Regions from separate parts of the Microbacterium sp. A8/3-1 genome, predicted to be linked through region 1. Evidence: riboswitches for the same ligand, from Rfam matches in the RefSeq annotation. Region 1 holds a riboswitch; each other region holds the start of a gene.
The links. Region 1 has a riboswitch for thiamine pyrophosphate ahead of ABS642_RS13420 (MFS transporter). Riboswitches for the same ligand answer to the same signal wherever they lie in the genome.

Region 1 (4,878 bases):
CGAACTCAAATCTCTTGGACACGTGGAGTTGGCAGCCAAAGTGATGCAGGTGAGCTTGCTCGACGACACGCTCGGGTATGACGTGTCCGCGCCCACGCTAACCGGACAGGCTCGGCTACTAGAGGTGAAAACGACAATGCAATATCACCGCGATCTCTTTGTTTTCTTCCTGTCTCGGAACGAGTTTGAAATCGGCCGACATAGTCGCGCCTGGGCGATGGTTGCTTGCGAAGCTGTTGGCGGGTCGGCGCAGGTCATCGGATGGTGCCGTGCATCCGCGATCGCCCCATACTTACCCGCTGACCGGCGTGGCCGATGGACCGAAGCACGCATCCGACTACCACGATCGGTGCTCCTTGAGGGCCTCCCGCCCGCGATCTAGATTGTCAGAGCATGGACCGGGGACTCTGGGCCACCCGTTGCGGAATTCTAACGTTTGCGAGAGCCCGAGGCTCGATCTTCTTAAGCCCAGCGCCTTGTCTCCGCGCTGCGCCCAAGACGGCGCGCTGACCCTCCGGGGTCCGGAGCCATTCGACGATTGCGACCCGAGATTCAGAGGGCAGATCTTCGGCCCACGACCAGCCATAGAGATTGTTAACGATCGCAGCGCCCGCCCGATTTGTCGCGAACCGCATTTTTTCACGGGTCATTGGCCCGACGATGATGTCAGGAACAACGAGGTCGTGGTGCAGATCGTACCAATCTCTCGGGCGGACGCGGCAGAGGTAGGCTCTATCGACCTCGGCCACCTCACCTGTCGAGAGGTATAGGTCCAGCGCACCGCCCGGGATCCTGTCTTCGGATGTTGCGACAAGCAGCCAGCGCTTTTCCAAGACCCCAGCTCTTTCGAGCTCCTCCGTTCCGATATCGTCCGAATACTTGAACAGCCTCCTAACTAGCGGTATCGCCCACTTTCGGAGTCCATGGTGCTCCACATCCTGGTCGCTGAGCACGAAGAAGTCGTTGGCGCCGGTCGCCGTTCCACGACGGAGACGACAGAAGTCGGACAGAGGAGCATCCGCTTCCTCCTCGCCAAAGGTTGAGAGGGACTCTTCCTCGAACAGGGCTCGCCAAGAGACGTCTAGTAGCCGGTTGCGAGAAATCAGACGGCGCCGGTGGCTCTGGCGTTCACGAGTCCACGCAGCAACGACAAATTCCGCGGGCCCCGCACGTTCGGGCCCGACTTGCAGAACGACTGCATCGACTTGAGCGTCGGCGAAAAGCCGGGAATCGACCAGCCGCAGCTCGATCCGCCTGTTCTCGAGCGCCGAGAGGTGATTGCGTAGGGGACGGGCATATTCCGACTCGAGCCACTGAGCTGGCAACAGCAGGCTAATCCCGTCCTTCGGCCCCAAATGCAGCAGTGATATAGCTGTAATCAGCGCGGATAAACTGGCGCGCGCGCCACAGAGACCTCCCGCCGCTTGCTCCAGCCGAGTGCGATCCGCCGCGGACATCAATTGGGACCGGGTATACGGCGGATTGCCCAGAATCAGCCTTGGCCCCTGAGTCAGTTCGAGTCGCTCGATCCAGGTGGTGAAGTCCTCGCGCACGATACGGATACCGGCCGCGCGCGACGCAGGCTCTTCTAGTCGCATCTGGCCGATCCAAGCCCGAAGAGCAAGCAAACCGAGCGTCACAGGGTTGACGTCGACGCCGTACACGCCTGCGGTCGGCCAGCGCTGGGAAGCGGACACCGTGAATACGCCCACGCCTGCGCCCACGTCGACCACCGTCGACGGGTCGCCTTCCGCTTCCTGCCACATGTCGAGCATTAGCTGAACCTCGGGGCGAGGCGTAAAGAACGTGCCAAGCGCTCGGCGGTTCGAGCTAGATACGAGCTGTGCGTAGATCGCTGCCAAAGTCTCGTCGGGCGTTTCCCTGACCGCACGCACCGCCGCTTCGACAACCGTCGCTGGCGCCGACGGTCCATCGCTGAGCCAGGCCTGAACGTCAGCGGGCCATCCGACAAGCGAGTCTTTTGCAACGATGGCCGACACGAGACCGCCCAGCACGCTCAACATTCGGCGTTCGTCCGCCGAAGCTCCCGGGACCAAGTCCGCGGCGATCGGCTGACCCGGAGTCCTCCGCACCCATCCGAGCACGATTCCTAGATCAGTAGTCACGCTCGATTCTCTCCCATTTCACCCGAGCCTTGCGGCGCAACGGTCGGAAGATGGGAAGGATACGCGCCAATCGGACTAGTCTGCACCGGCTTCTCGTCTAGGAGACTCGTCGGCCGAACCTCTCCCCGGAACTCACCTGCTGCGCCACCCGCCGCAATGCCAGCAGCAACGGTTCCACCAACACCGACCCCAGCACCACGTACCGCACCGCAGCCTCCGCGGACGCCGACGGCACCCCGGCGATCTCGGCATCCGCAATCCGCCGCATGCTCGCGAGGTACTCCGCCATCGCCGCATCCGGCACGACGAACCCCGCGTTCTCCAGCCCCTGCAGCGCCCGCGCGACTGCGCTCAGCACCGCCGGGTCGCACATCCCCGGCTTCCACCCCAGACCTTCGACGAGCCGCTCGGCCTCCGTCAGATCCAGCGCGTCATCCATCGGCGGAGTGATCGCCCCATGTGCCGCGCCCAGGAGCAAGTGCGGACTCTCCGGCGGATCATCCAGCGCCGCCAGCACCCGCCGCGTCTCGGCGATGCTCACTCCCGCGTCGAGCAACGCCCGGATCACCCGCAGCCGCTCCACATGCTTCTCGCCATAGGCGGCCTGGGTCGGCGCGCTGCGCTCACCCTCGGGCAGCAGCCCCTCGCGCAGGTAGTACTTGATCGTCGGCACGGTCACGCCCGTCTGGGCTGACAGTTCGGAAATTCTCATGGCCACCTCTTGACTTCGATAGTAGCGCTATCCATTATAGATAGTGAAGCTATCCAATCAGGAGGAGTCATCATGTCGAAAGTCATCACGGGCCGCATGACCCACCGCCACGAGGGCGAGCTCGTCGTGTTCCACATCGGGATGCAGATCAACCGCTGGTGGCGACCCGACCTGTGGCTGCCGACCTTCTTCGCCATGCCACCGATGCTGCGCGAACTCTCCATCGACCCCGACTCGGGCATGCTCGGCTACCAGCTGCTGTTCGGATCCGGCGGACCCTATGTCGTGCAGTACTGGTCATCGGTCGACAAGCTCTACGCCTATGCGTCCAGCCCGTCGCAGGAGCACCGCCCCGCCTGGACCCGCTTCAACAAGATGGCGCGCAAGGCTCCGGGCGCGGTCGGCATCTGGCACGAGACCTTCCTCGTCGATCGCGCCGAGAGCGTGTACGTGTCGACGAAACCGATGGGGCTGCCGAAGGCGACGGAGATGGTCGAGGTTGGCAAACGGCAGGATCGGGCGCAGGCGCGGTTCGCGGAGGGGCGGACGGTGTCTGGCCAGGCGCAGTCCCCGGAGATCTTGAGCGAACCGCGCCTCCCCTAGACTTCCTTCCAACCACAGGGGAGTCCCGGCAGGGACTGAGAGGGCGCTGACGCAGCGCCGACCCTCACACCTGATGCGGGTCATGCCGCCGTAGGAAGTCGAGTCATATGTCGCGCCTCATCATCGAACCCGAAACGTCCTCTCGAGCACGAAAGGCCGTCCGCGGCGGATTGCTCGGCAACTTCGTCGACCAGGTCGATATCTTCCTGCCGGTGATCGCGCTCGCCCCCGCGGCCGCGGTCGTGCTCAGTCCCGACCCTGCTCAGACTGGCCTGATCTTCGTCGCCACCCTGTTCGGACGCCCGCTCGGAGCCGCCATCTTCGGAAGCCTCGCCGACCGCTACGGCCGCACGAGCACCACCAAGGTCGCGATCGCCGGCATCGCGATCACAACGCTCTTGATCGCCCTGATCCCGAACCACGACCTCGGTGGTGAAGCAACCCTCTGGGCGTTCGTCGCGCTCCGTTTCGTCGGAGGCATCTTTCTCGGTGGCGAATACTCCGCGGCGATCCCGCTCGCCATGGAATGGTCTACTCCACGCCAGCGCGGCCTGCTCAGCGGCGGCATCATGGCCATGTCCCCGCTCGCGAACTCATTCATCGCCGCGCTCACCCTGACGCTCCTGCAGGTGCTCGGAGCCGACGACTACGCGATGTGGGGATGGCGGATGCCGTTCATCGCCGGCGCCCTGCTCGCGGTGGCGATGCTCGGCTACTACTCCGTCGGGGTCCACGACTCCCCCGTCTCGACGAGCGTCCGCCACCGCACCCGACCTCTGTCCGACATTCTGATCGGACCGTTCCGCCGCCAGCTCTGGCAGGCGTTCACGCTGATGACCGGCCTCTGGCTGTTCACGCAGATGGCGATCCCCGTGCTCACCGGCCTGCTGAGCGAAGCACCCCAGATCGGCCCGACCACCGTGCCGCTCATCATGCTGGTCGCCACCCTCGTCTCGGCTGCGGCGATGATCGCCAGCGGTGCAATCTCGCAGCGGATCGGACGGCGCCGCTTCTTCGTCGCCTTCGGAGGCCTCGCGATCATCGCCGCTCCGCTGGCCCTCATGTGGGCGATGTCCGCGCAAGGCGCTGGCGCCGTGCTGGCCGTCACCGTCGTGCAGATCGTCACCGTGTCGGCCTACGGCCCGGTCGGCGCCTATCTCGCCGAGCGCTTTCCCGTTTCCGTGCGGTCGAGCGGATACGGGGTCGGCTACTCGCTCTCCATGGTGATCCCGGCGCTCTACCCGTTCTGGCTGCCCGGATTGCAGAGCACGCTCGGCGTGGGCACTGCGGTGGCCGTCGTGCTCGCCGCGGCGTCTTCGCTGCTCATCTTCGGCGCGCTCCTCGGCCCCGAACCCGACCGTGCTGCGCCGTTGGAGTGAAGGGCGCTGGGATGGGGCCGCGAGAGCGGCACAACACCCCGACAGCACCCACATCAGC
Region 2 (4,878 bases), 2.0 Mb from region 1:
TCGGCGCCCGCGTCGATCACGAGCGGCACATCGCCGAGCGCATCGGTGTACTGGCCCGACTGCCCGTGCGGGAGCGCGAGGAACACGATGTCGTGTCCGGCGAGGATCTGCGGCGTCGTGTCCTGCAGGGTGAGGTGGGCGAGCGAACGCAGGTGCGGCTGGTGGTCGATGAGGGGCTGGCCGGCGTTCGAATGAGCCGTCACGGTGCGGATCTCGATGTCGGGATGATCGGCCAGGAGGCGCAGAATCTCGCCGCCTGCGTAGCCGGATGCGCCGGAGACGGCGACGGTATACGTCATGCTTCTACCTTAACGGTCGGGCCCTCGAGGAATCGGGGACCATGGGCGGGGCCGGAGCGGCGACACCGGCACTCGACCGCCGCGCGTGCGCAGGCAGGATCCGGGGTCGCCTAGAGTCGGCGGCCGCCGCGGCGTCGGAGCACGACGATGACGCTCGGAACGAGCGTGATCGAAGCGAGGACGGCCGAAGACATGTCGCGACAGTAGCGCGGGCAGCGCGGCATCCGCAAATCCACGCCGTCACACGACCGGATGACCCTCCAGTGGCGCGGCGAAGAAGGCCAGCTCGTGTGCGCTCGACACCTCGAAGGCTCGCAGCATCCGTCCCCTCTTCTCGGGCTCCGCTGCCGCCGCCGCGGTCGCGACGAACTCGATCGCCCGACGTGTCGCCTCTTCGAACGCGGCGTCGGCGTACGTCGCGAGCCAGGAGGCGTACGGATGCCGCGGGTCGCGCGCGTACGCGCCGAACTCTCCCGCGTGGAGGCGCCGACCGAGGTCCGTGTACAGCCAGAAGCACGGGAGGACAGCGGCGATGAGCTCTTCATAGTCGCCGCCGAACGCGACCGAGCGCAGATGGTCGAGGTAGGCCGTCGTCGCGGGGGCCGGCCTTGCCGAGAACGTCGCCGCGCCCACGCCCTGCGAGGGCGTCAGCCACGCGGCGTGCAGTTCGAGCTCTCCGACGATGGAGCCGTGCGCGGAGTTCGCCCAGAACGCCTGCTCGTCGGAGGTGGGCGCCAGGCGGGCGGCCTCGGCCAGGACGCGGGCGTAGTCGCGCAGATACAGCGCGTCCTGCGCGAGATAGAACAGGAAGGGCTCCCGTGCCAGCGTCCCGTCCGCGAGCGCGCGGATGAACGGCAGCTCGTCGATCGCCGTACGGGTCGCGGAGATCTGCCGCCACCAGTCCGCCGCGACCTCTTCGGCCGTCGGACGAGTGTCCAGTCCTCCGCGCGCCCAGAGGCCGGCGAAGTGGCTGATCGGGCCATGCCCTCGCCCGACGCGCAACGCCTCGCCTTCGCGCAGCGACTCGCGGAGCCAGGCGCGCGCACCGGCCACGGCCGTCGGCGCGTCCTCTCCGTTCGCGAGCCGGGTGGCGAGCGCGGACGACAGGGAGCAGCCCGTGCCGTGGGTGTTCCGCGTGGTGATGCGGGCGCCGGCGAACTCCTGTCGCCGCCCTCGCGGCGCGTCGATCAGCGCGTCCGGGGCCTCGTCCCCCGGCAGGTGCCCGCCCTTGACGAGCACCATCGCTCCGACCTCGGCTGACAGGTCCTCGGCTGCGGCGAGCGCGTCCGGCCAATCGGTCGGGACGCGGCCGGCCAGCACGGCGAGCTCGGCGAGGTTCGGCGTGATGAGGTGTGCGCGACGGAGAAGCCGTCGCAGCTCCCCCTCCGCCTCCGGATCGAGCAGGCGGTCTCCCGAGGTCGCGACCATGACCGGGTCGAGCACGACGACGGGCGGCCGCACGACGTCGAGCCAGGCAGCCACCGTGCGGATGACCTCGGCGTCGGCCAACATCCCGATCTTCACCGCGTCGAGCGTGACATCGTCCGACATCGCCTCCAGCTGCGCCCGCAGGAAGTCGGCCGGCGGCACATGCACGCCGCGGACGCCCTCGGTGTTCTGCGCGGTCAGGGCGGCGATCACGGCCATGCCGTAGCCGCCGTTGGCGGCGATCGACTTGAGGTCGGCCTGTATCCCCGCCCCTCCCGACGGATCGCTGCCGGCGATGCTGAGGATGCGCGGGGCGGCACCGGCGTGCCAGCGTCGCCGGAACTGCGCCGCCTCCCGACGCGGGTCGTCGGCCGCGCACAATGCCGACACCACAGCCAGGCCGGCCGCGCCCGCCTCACGCAGAGCCTCGGTGTCGTCGATGCCGACGCCGCCGATCGCCACGCACGGCAGCGGACTCGCGGCGGCGAACGCCCGGAAGCCCTCGATGCCCAGAGCCGGTGGGTGGTCCGGTTTCGTGAGCGTGGGTCGGATGACCCCGACGCCGAGGTGGTCGACGGTGCCGAACGGCAGCGCGAGCACGGCCTCGAGGTGCGCCGGGCTGTTCGCCGTCAGCCCGATGACCGCATCCGGGCCGAGAGCCTCACGGGCGCGGAGCACCGAGGCATCCCCCTGTCCGAGATGCACGCCGTCCACCCGCGCCCCGCGTTCCCGGGCCGCGATCGCGGCGTCCAGACGGTCGTTCACGACGAGCAGAGCACGACCGTCTATCGCGTGCGAGAGATCGACCAGCTGGTCGACGATCTCGGCGTCGGTCGCGGCCTTGTCACGCAGCTGCACGATGCGCACGCCTCCGTCGACCGCCTGACGCACCGTCTCGACCACACCGCGTGCGCCGCAGAGCGCGGGGTCCGTGACGAGATAGAGCGAGAGATCGGCGTTCACAGCGCGCCGCTTTCGACACGGGCGGCGGCGGCGAGATCGGCCGCGCTCACCGCGGAGAGGGCATCGAGCAGGGCGACGGCGAAGCTGCCCGGCCCCGTCGACCGGAGCGCGGCCTGCTCCGCCGCGATCGTGTAGACGAGGCTGGCCGAGGCGACGGCGGTGAACGCGTCGACACCCGCACGCCCGGCCGCTCCGAGGAACGCGGCCATCACCGCGCCGAGCGCGCAGCCTCCGCCCGTGACGCGGGTGAGCAGCTCATCGCCGTTCGCGATGCGCAGCACGCGCTGCCCGTCCGTGATCAGATCGACAGGACCGGAGACGGCCACCACACTCCCGAAGCGCGCCGCGAGCGACAGAGCCGCATCGGCTGCGGCATCCGTGCTGTCCGTCGCATCCACGCCGCGGCCGCCCGCGCTGAGGCCCGCGAGCGCGAGGATCTCCGAGGCGTTGCCGCGGATCGCGGTGGGACGCTGTGCGACGAGTTCCTGCGCGAGGGCGGTGCGCACGGGCAGCGCGCCGATGGCGACCGGATCGAGCACCCAGGGAGTGCCTGCTGCCGTGGCCCCGGCGACAGCCTCGACACTCGCCGCACGCTGCTCGGGCGTCGGGGTGCCGAGGTTGATCAGCAGGCCGGAGGCGACCCCGGCGAACATGCCGGACTCTCCGACGATGTCGACCATGGCCGGTGCCGCCCCCACGGCGAGCAGCACGTTCGCCGTGAAGCCGGTGACGACGGCGTTGGTGATGCAGTGCGTCAACGGCGGAGCCTCGCGCAGCACCCCCAGCAGTGTCCCGGCCGAAGCCGCGAGGTCGATGGTGGATTCCGGACGCAGACGATCGCTCATGGGCGACATCCCTTCGCTAGTACGAACTAGATCAGGTTCGACGGGTCTGTTCTCAGCCGCGGATGCGGCACCCCGTGTCACTGCTCGAAGTCTAGCGACCGAGCTCGGCCAGCAGCGCGCGCTCCTCTGTCCTGGTGAGCCCGGCGCGGCGGATGCGGTCGCTCCCGCGAGTCCGCTCGTCGGCGACCACATCCGCGATGGTCTCGGCGAGCGGGCGGAGCGTGCCACCGGTCGCGTGAAACCTCGCGCTCGAACGAGTCATGAAACCGGTCGCCTCCGCCGGGAGCCAGAGCGGCAGAGAGCGCTCCCCCATCCAGTACTCGACGCCCTGCGCGAGCAGCCACTCCTCGGTGGCGATCACGGTGTCGCCCGTGTGTCCGGATGCCGCACGCACGGACTCCAGCACGTGGCCGAGCGGGCTCGCGTCGCCGATCGTGTTGACGGAACCGCTCACGGTCGCGGCGACCACATAAGCGGCGAGGTCATCGACGTCGATGACCTGCACCGCGCGGCCATCGACCGGAGGCAGCAGCACCGGTTCATCGCCTGCTCTCGTGAACGCGGCCGCCCAGTAGCCGAACCGGTCGCTCGGGTCACCGGCGCCCACGATGAGTCCCGGCCGCACGACGAGCGCACGCTCGCCCAATGTCTCGACGGCATCTTCCGCCCCGGCCTTCTGCGCGCCGTACTCGTACTCGTCGCCCGGCTGGGCCGGCGGATGCCGGGGCGCGGACTCGTCCGCCCCGACCGTCTCGTCGTCGGCGTAGACCGACATCGACGAGACGTACGTCCAGCGTGCGGCGCGATCGCCGAGCGCGTCGACGGCGCCGGTGACATGCGCGGCCTTCGAGGAGATATCGACCACGTGATCCCAGTCCCGCACGGTGAGCCCGGTGTAGACCTCCGGGTCATCGCGATCACCCTGTACGAGCTCCGCACCATCGGGCGCGGCCCGCTCACCGCGCGCGAGGCAGGTGACCGCCGCACCGGCATCCAGCCATCGTCGGGCGATCCGCCCCGAGAGCCAGCCCGTCCCACCCAGGATCAGCACGTCCGTCATGGGTCCATGTCACCAGCATCCCGCTTCGGAGGGAAGGTCTCTCCGCTCAGAGCAGGGAGGTCATGTCACTCAGCGGCGCAGCTCCCCGAGTCCGGCGAGCTCCGGGATCGTCCACGAGGGATCCGGCCGCCAACCGAGCCACTCGGCGTCGAAGGGCCAGTCCGCCGCCTCGAACGAGGCGATCGCCGCGTCCGCGTGGCGTTCGATCTGCGCGGCCTGCTCGGGGCTGAGCCGCCCCTGTTCGATCGCCGCCGCCAGTTCGTCCTCGTCCTTGAGGTGGATC
Region 3 (4,878 bases), 780 kb from region 1:
ATGCGGGCGAACCGTTCTACATCAAGTGGGGTCCGCGCAACCTCGAGTTCAGTCTGCAGGACGAGGCCGAGCGGATGGCCTGGGCCTCCCGCTGGATCGCCGTGCCGACCGTGCTCGAGCAGGGCCAGGACGACACGCACGAGTGGCTGGTGACCGCGGCGATCGACGGCCTCAGCGCCGTGGACCCGCGGTGGGTGGCCGAGCCCGCGATCGCCGTGCGCGCTGTCGGCGAGGCCCTGCGGGCGATGCACGACGCCCTCCCTGTCGACGAGTGCCCCTGGGAGTGGAGCATCGCCTCCCGCATCGCGAACGCCGAACGCCGGGGAATCGAGGTGCCGGATGAGCTGCGTACCGCTCCGCCCGTCGATCGCCTCGTCGTCAGCCACGGCGACGCCTGCTGCCCGAACACTCTCGTCGGCAACGACGGGCGCTGGATCGCCCACGTCGATCTCGCGCTGCTCGGGACCGCCGACCGCTGGGCCGACATCGCGGTCGCATCGATGAGCACCGAATGGAACTACGGCACCGGCTGGGAGGACGCGCTCATCGAGGCCTACGGCATCGAACCCGACCGTGAGCGCCTCGCCTACTACCGGGATCTCTGGAACGCGACCTGACGTCGGCTCCGCTCAGCTCCAGACGAAGCGGAAGGTGCCGAGGATCACGGCGGCGGCGAGCGCGAGCGCCATGATCGCGAGGCCGCCGAGCACGGCGATCGCATCCCGCGGATGGAGGCGGGACGGCCGTGACCAGGTGCGGGGGATGCCGGAGCCGAAGCCCCGAGCCTCCATCGCCAGCGCGAGCTTCGAGCCGCGGCGCACGGCGAACACGAGCAGCACGAAGGCCATTGAGAAGAACCGTCGCAGGGCGCCGCTGTCGCCGACGCCGCGCGCCCGGCGGGCGAGACCCATGGTCCGCCAGTCGTCGAGGAAGAGTCCGAGCATCCGCGTGCCGGCGAGGATGCCGAGCACGAAGCGGCTCGGCAGCTTCGCGACCTGCGAGAGCGCATCAGCGAGCTCCGTCGGATCCGTCCCGCCGAACAGCAGGATCGTCGGGAGCCCGAGGGCGATCACGCGCAGACTGACCGCGATCGCGAGGACGATCGAGCCCTCGCTGATGGTCGCGAAGCCGAAGGTCCAGTAAATGCGACCGGCCGGCTCGGCGTAGAGCAGCATGCTGATGCCGGCGATCGGAGCGAAGATCATGATCGGCAGCAGGCGCTTCAGCACGGTCGGGAGACGCAGCCCGGTCAGCGGAAGGCACAGGAGCTGCAGGCCGATCGCGACCAGCGCGCTCGTCACGTCGATCGACGCGAACAGTGGTACGGACAGCAGTACGGCGAGCAGCAGCTTGGTCACCGGGTTGACGCCGTCGAGCCACGCCGTCCTGGCAGTCTCCGTCGTGGTCACGACACGGCTCCCAGCTCGATCCGGTGTCCGCCGAGGTGCCGGATCACCGCATCGTCGTGGGTGACCGCGACGATCGAGCGGCCGCGCGCGATCTCCTCCTGCAGCAGGGCGACCAGGGAGATCCACCCGCGGCGGTCCTGCCCGAAGGTCGGCTCGTCGAGCACGATCACCTCGGGCGCCCCCGCGAGCACGGTCGCCACCGAGAGGCGCCTCTTCTGCCCGCCCGAGAGCGAGAACGGATTGGCCAGCGCGAGAGGCGCGAGGCCGAGCCGCTCCAGGAGTTCGTCGACGACGGCATCCGTCCGCTTCTGCGTCCACCCGAGCGCACGCGGTCCGACGGCGAGCTCGTCGCGCAGGGTCTGCGCGAGGAACTGGTGCTCGGGTTCCTGGAACACCATGCCGATACGGGTGAGCAGCTCGCGCGAGGTCCAGCGGATGGGACGGACCCCGCGTCGCCCGGCGAGTTCGGGAGCGGCGCGCACCTCACCGTCGTGCTCGGGGATGAGACCGGCGAGGGTGAGCGCGAGCGTCGACTTGCCCGCGCCGTTCGGTCCGGTGATCACGGTCGCGTTCGCACGCGGAACATGGAGCTCGAGCCCTGCCTGCACCACCACGCCGGGTTCCCTGGCGACCGCGAGCCCGGATGCCGAGAGCGCGTCGGATGCCGTCACGTGCTGCAGCACGGGAAGGTCGATGCCGCGGTCGGGCACCCACACTCCGGCGTCGGCGAGCGCGGCTCCGTGATCGGCGAACACCTGATGCGGCGGGCCGTCCGCGAGCAGGCCCCCGTCGGCTGCGAGCACGATCACCCGTGACATCAGGTCGACCCAGACAGGGGTGCGGTGCTCGACCACGATCAGCGTCGCGCCGGTCGTGGCGACAGCGCGCTCGACGCTCGCCCGCACCTCGTGCACCCCCTCGGGGTCGAGGTTCGCGGTGGGTTCATCGAGCAGGAGGAGTCCGGGGCGCATGGCCAGCACGCCGGCCAGCACGAGCCGCTGCTTCTGCCCGCCCGACAGCGCCTTCGTCGCGCGGTGAAGCGGAACATCGAGGCCCACGGCATCCATCGCCTCGGCGACCCGGCCGGGGATCTCGGATGCCGCGACACCGAGGTTCTCGCAGCCGAAGGCGATGTCGTCGCCCACTTTGGACAGCACGATCCCGGCGTCCGGATCCTGGAGCACCAGGCCGACCTGTCCGCGCCGCGATTCGGGAGCGGCCCCGTCGATGAGCAGGGAACCGTTGCGCTCGCCTTCGTCGGCATCTCCGAGCACGCCGGCGAGTCCGGCGAGCAGCGTCGACTTCCCGGCACCGGAGGCACCGAGGAGGAGGACGCGCTCGCCCGGCTCGATCGTGAAGCTCACGTCGGTGACCGCCGGACGCTTACGACCGGCGTACCGCCACCCCCAGCCCGCGGCCTGCACGCGGGCCGGGGCGGCGACACTCACGCTCAGACCTCGCGCACGTGCTCTCGCCCGACGGCGAAGCGGCTCAGGGCACCGGTCACCGCCAGAGCGCGCACGAGCAGCCAGCCGAGCACACCCGCGAGGATCGCTCCCGACACGACGACGCTGACCAGGTAGATCGTGTTGAACTCGAACGACTTCAGGATGTTCGGCGAGCTGCCGTAGAAGAGCTCGAACACCCATGCGGCGGCGGCCGCACCCATGCCGGCGAGCGCGGCGACGACGATACCGAAGCGACGGTAGAAGAACAGGGCGAAGATGATCTCCGCGCCGAGCCCCTGGACGAGTCCGGAGAGGACGGTGGAGATGCCCCAGACGTTGCCGATCAGCATCGAGACGATCGCGGCGACGAGCTCGACGACCAGGGCGGCACCGGGCTTGCGGATCACGAGTCCGCCGACGACTCCGCCGAGCAGCCAGATGCCGACGGCGATGCCGCCGAGGCCCGGTGTCAGGGCGTCGGCCGCACCGAACCAGGCGTAGCCGATCGTGTTCCAGCCCCAGAAGACCAGGCCGATCGCGACGCCGAGGACGGCGGCCACGACGATGTCGACGACGCGCCAGCGGTAGAGGCCTGCGGCGGGTGTCTGACCCTGCGTCTTCGTGGACGCGGATGTGGACGTGGACGTACTCATCTGAACTCCTCCCTGCGCTGGCATGACCCAGATCAGGTTCGACGGTCGAAGCGCGATTCGCTCCCTCTCAGCCCGGCTCGCCGGACTCCCGTGGTTGTGCTGACGATCCTACCGCGTCCCGACACTCTGTTTCCTCGGGGGCGCTCCGCCGCGATCGCCGCCGGGATTGGGTACCGTAAACGAGTGACCCCTTCTGATCCCGCCGACGAGGCGACGGGCGTCCTGGGCGATGGCGTCCCCACGGACGCCTCCCCCGACGCCGATCGCGCCGCGTTCCCGTTCGGGACGGATGCCGCCACGCGCACGCCGGACCAGGCCTCGGCCTTCGCGACCGACGCCCTGTTCGCCGGGGACGCTCCGCCGCCGTCGTCGACGCACACCTCGCCCCTTGCGGCCTCTGCCGTCGCGGTCGATGCCCTGTTCACCGCGGATGCGTCGCGTCCGCGGACCAGCTCCACCGAGGCCGACGCCGAGGTCGCATCCACCGAAACCGCAGCCGCCGAGAACGTCGCGGCCGCCGAGGTCACGGCCGCCGAGAACGTCGCGGCCGACAGCACTGTCGCTGTTGCGGAACCGCCCCTCTTCAAGCCGCGCGTCGATGCGCCGACGACGACGCTCCCTGCCGAGACCGCGACAGTGCCGGAGCCTCCCGCGCAGTGGGCCGATGAGGCTGCCACCGCCACGGCCCTGACCTGGGTCGACAGTTCCGCCGTCGCGCAGCATACGACCGTGGCGACGCTCGACGAGGACGCCGAGGACGAGCAGGCGGACGGGCTGCTGCGGGACGCCAACCTGCGGCCTGCGATCGCACGTCCCGGACTGCTGGTGCCGCTCGGAGTGCTCGCCGGGGTGATCGCCGCATATGCGGGAACGACGCTGCTCTGGCCGCTGCACGAGGTTCCTCCCACGGTGCAGGCGATCGAGTTCGACACCATCCCCGCCCCGGCAGCGACTCTCACCTGGCCGGCGCAGGGCAGCGCGGCCGTCGGCGTCGCCGGTGTGAGCTCCGCCGCTTCCACTCCCGATGCTGCGAGCATCGCGAGCATCACGAAGGTCGTCACCAGTCTGATGGTGCTGGATCGGATGCCGCTCGCCGTGGGCGAGCAGGGTCCGGAGTTCTCCTTCGACAGCGACGACGAGGACGAGTACTGGGAGTACCGCAGCTCGGATCAGTCGGCCCTGGATGTGCCGGTCGACGGCGTGCTGACCGAGTATCAGATGCTGCAGGGCACGCTGATGGGCTCCGCGAACAACTACATCGACCGCCTCGCCTCCGAGATCTGGGGATCGGACGAGCAGTTCGCGAATGCCGCGGCCGTGTGGTTGCGTGAGCGCGGGCTCGGCGGCATCACCGTGGTCACGCCCTCG

Region 2: linked by a shared signal. The riboswitch ahead of thiM (hydroxyethylthiazole kinase) and the one ahead of ABS642_RS13420 (MFS transporter) in region 1 are both predicted to bind thiamine pyrophosphate.
Region 3: linked by a shared signal. The riboswitch ahead of ABS642_RS17260 (ECF transporter S component) and the one ahead of ABS642_RS13420 (MFS transporter) in region 1 are both predicted to bind thiamine pyrophosphate.

The regions. Positions count from the first base shown of each region.
Region 1 is NZ_CP158357.1:2,743,464-2,748,341, forward strand. It holds gene ABS642_RS13400 (DUF3883 domain-containing protein) at 1-382, shown strand, start outside; gene ABS642_RS13405 (hypothetical protein) at 387-2,024, opposite strand; gene ABS642_RS13410 (MerR family transcriptional regulator) at 2,224-2,838, opposite strand; gene ABS642_RS13415 (DUF4188 domain-containing protein) at 2,911-3,441, shown strand; TPP riboswitch at 3,448-3,555, shown strand; gene ABS642_RS13420 (MFS transporter) at 3,549-4,820, shown strand.
Region 2 is NZ_CP158357.1:241,471-246,348, reverse strand. It holds gene argC (N-acetyl-gamma-glutamyl-phosphate reductase) at 1-299, opposite strand, end outside; gene thiD (bifunctional hydroxymethylpyrimidine kinase/phosphomethylpyrimidine kinase) at 540-2,690, opposite strand; gene thiM (hydroxyethylthiazole kinase) at 2,687-3,535, opposite strand; TPP riboswitch at 3,527-3,620, opposite strand; gene ABS642_RS01260 (NAD-dependent epimerase/dehydratase family protein) at 3,627-4,595, opposite strand; gene ABS642_RS01255 (DUF402 domain-containing protein) at 4,665-4,878, opposite strand, start outside.
Region 3 is NZ_CP158357.1:3,522,610-3,527,487, reverse strand. It holds gene ABS642_RS17275 (aminoglycoside 3'-phosphotransferase) at 1-617, shown strand, start outside; gene ABS642_RS17270 (energy-coupling factor transporter transmembrane component T) at 630-1,409, opposite strand; gene ABS642_RS17265 (ATP-binding cassette domain-containing protein) at 1,406-2,863, opposite strand; gene ABS642_RS17260 (ECF transporter S component) at 2,860-3,510, opposite strand; TPP riboswitch at 3,501-3,612, opposite strand; gene ABS642_RS17255 (D-alanyl-D-alanine carboxypeptidase) at 3,694-4,878, shown strand, end outside.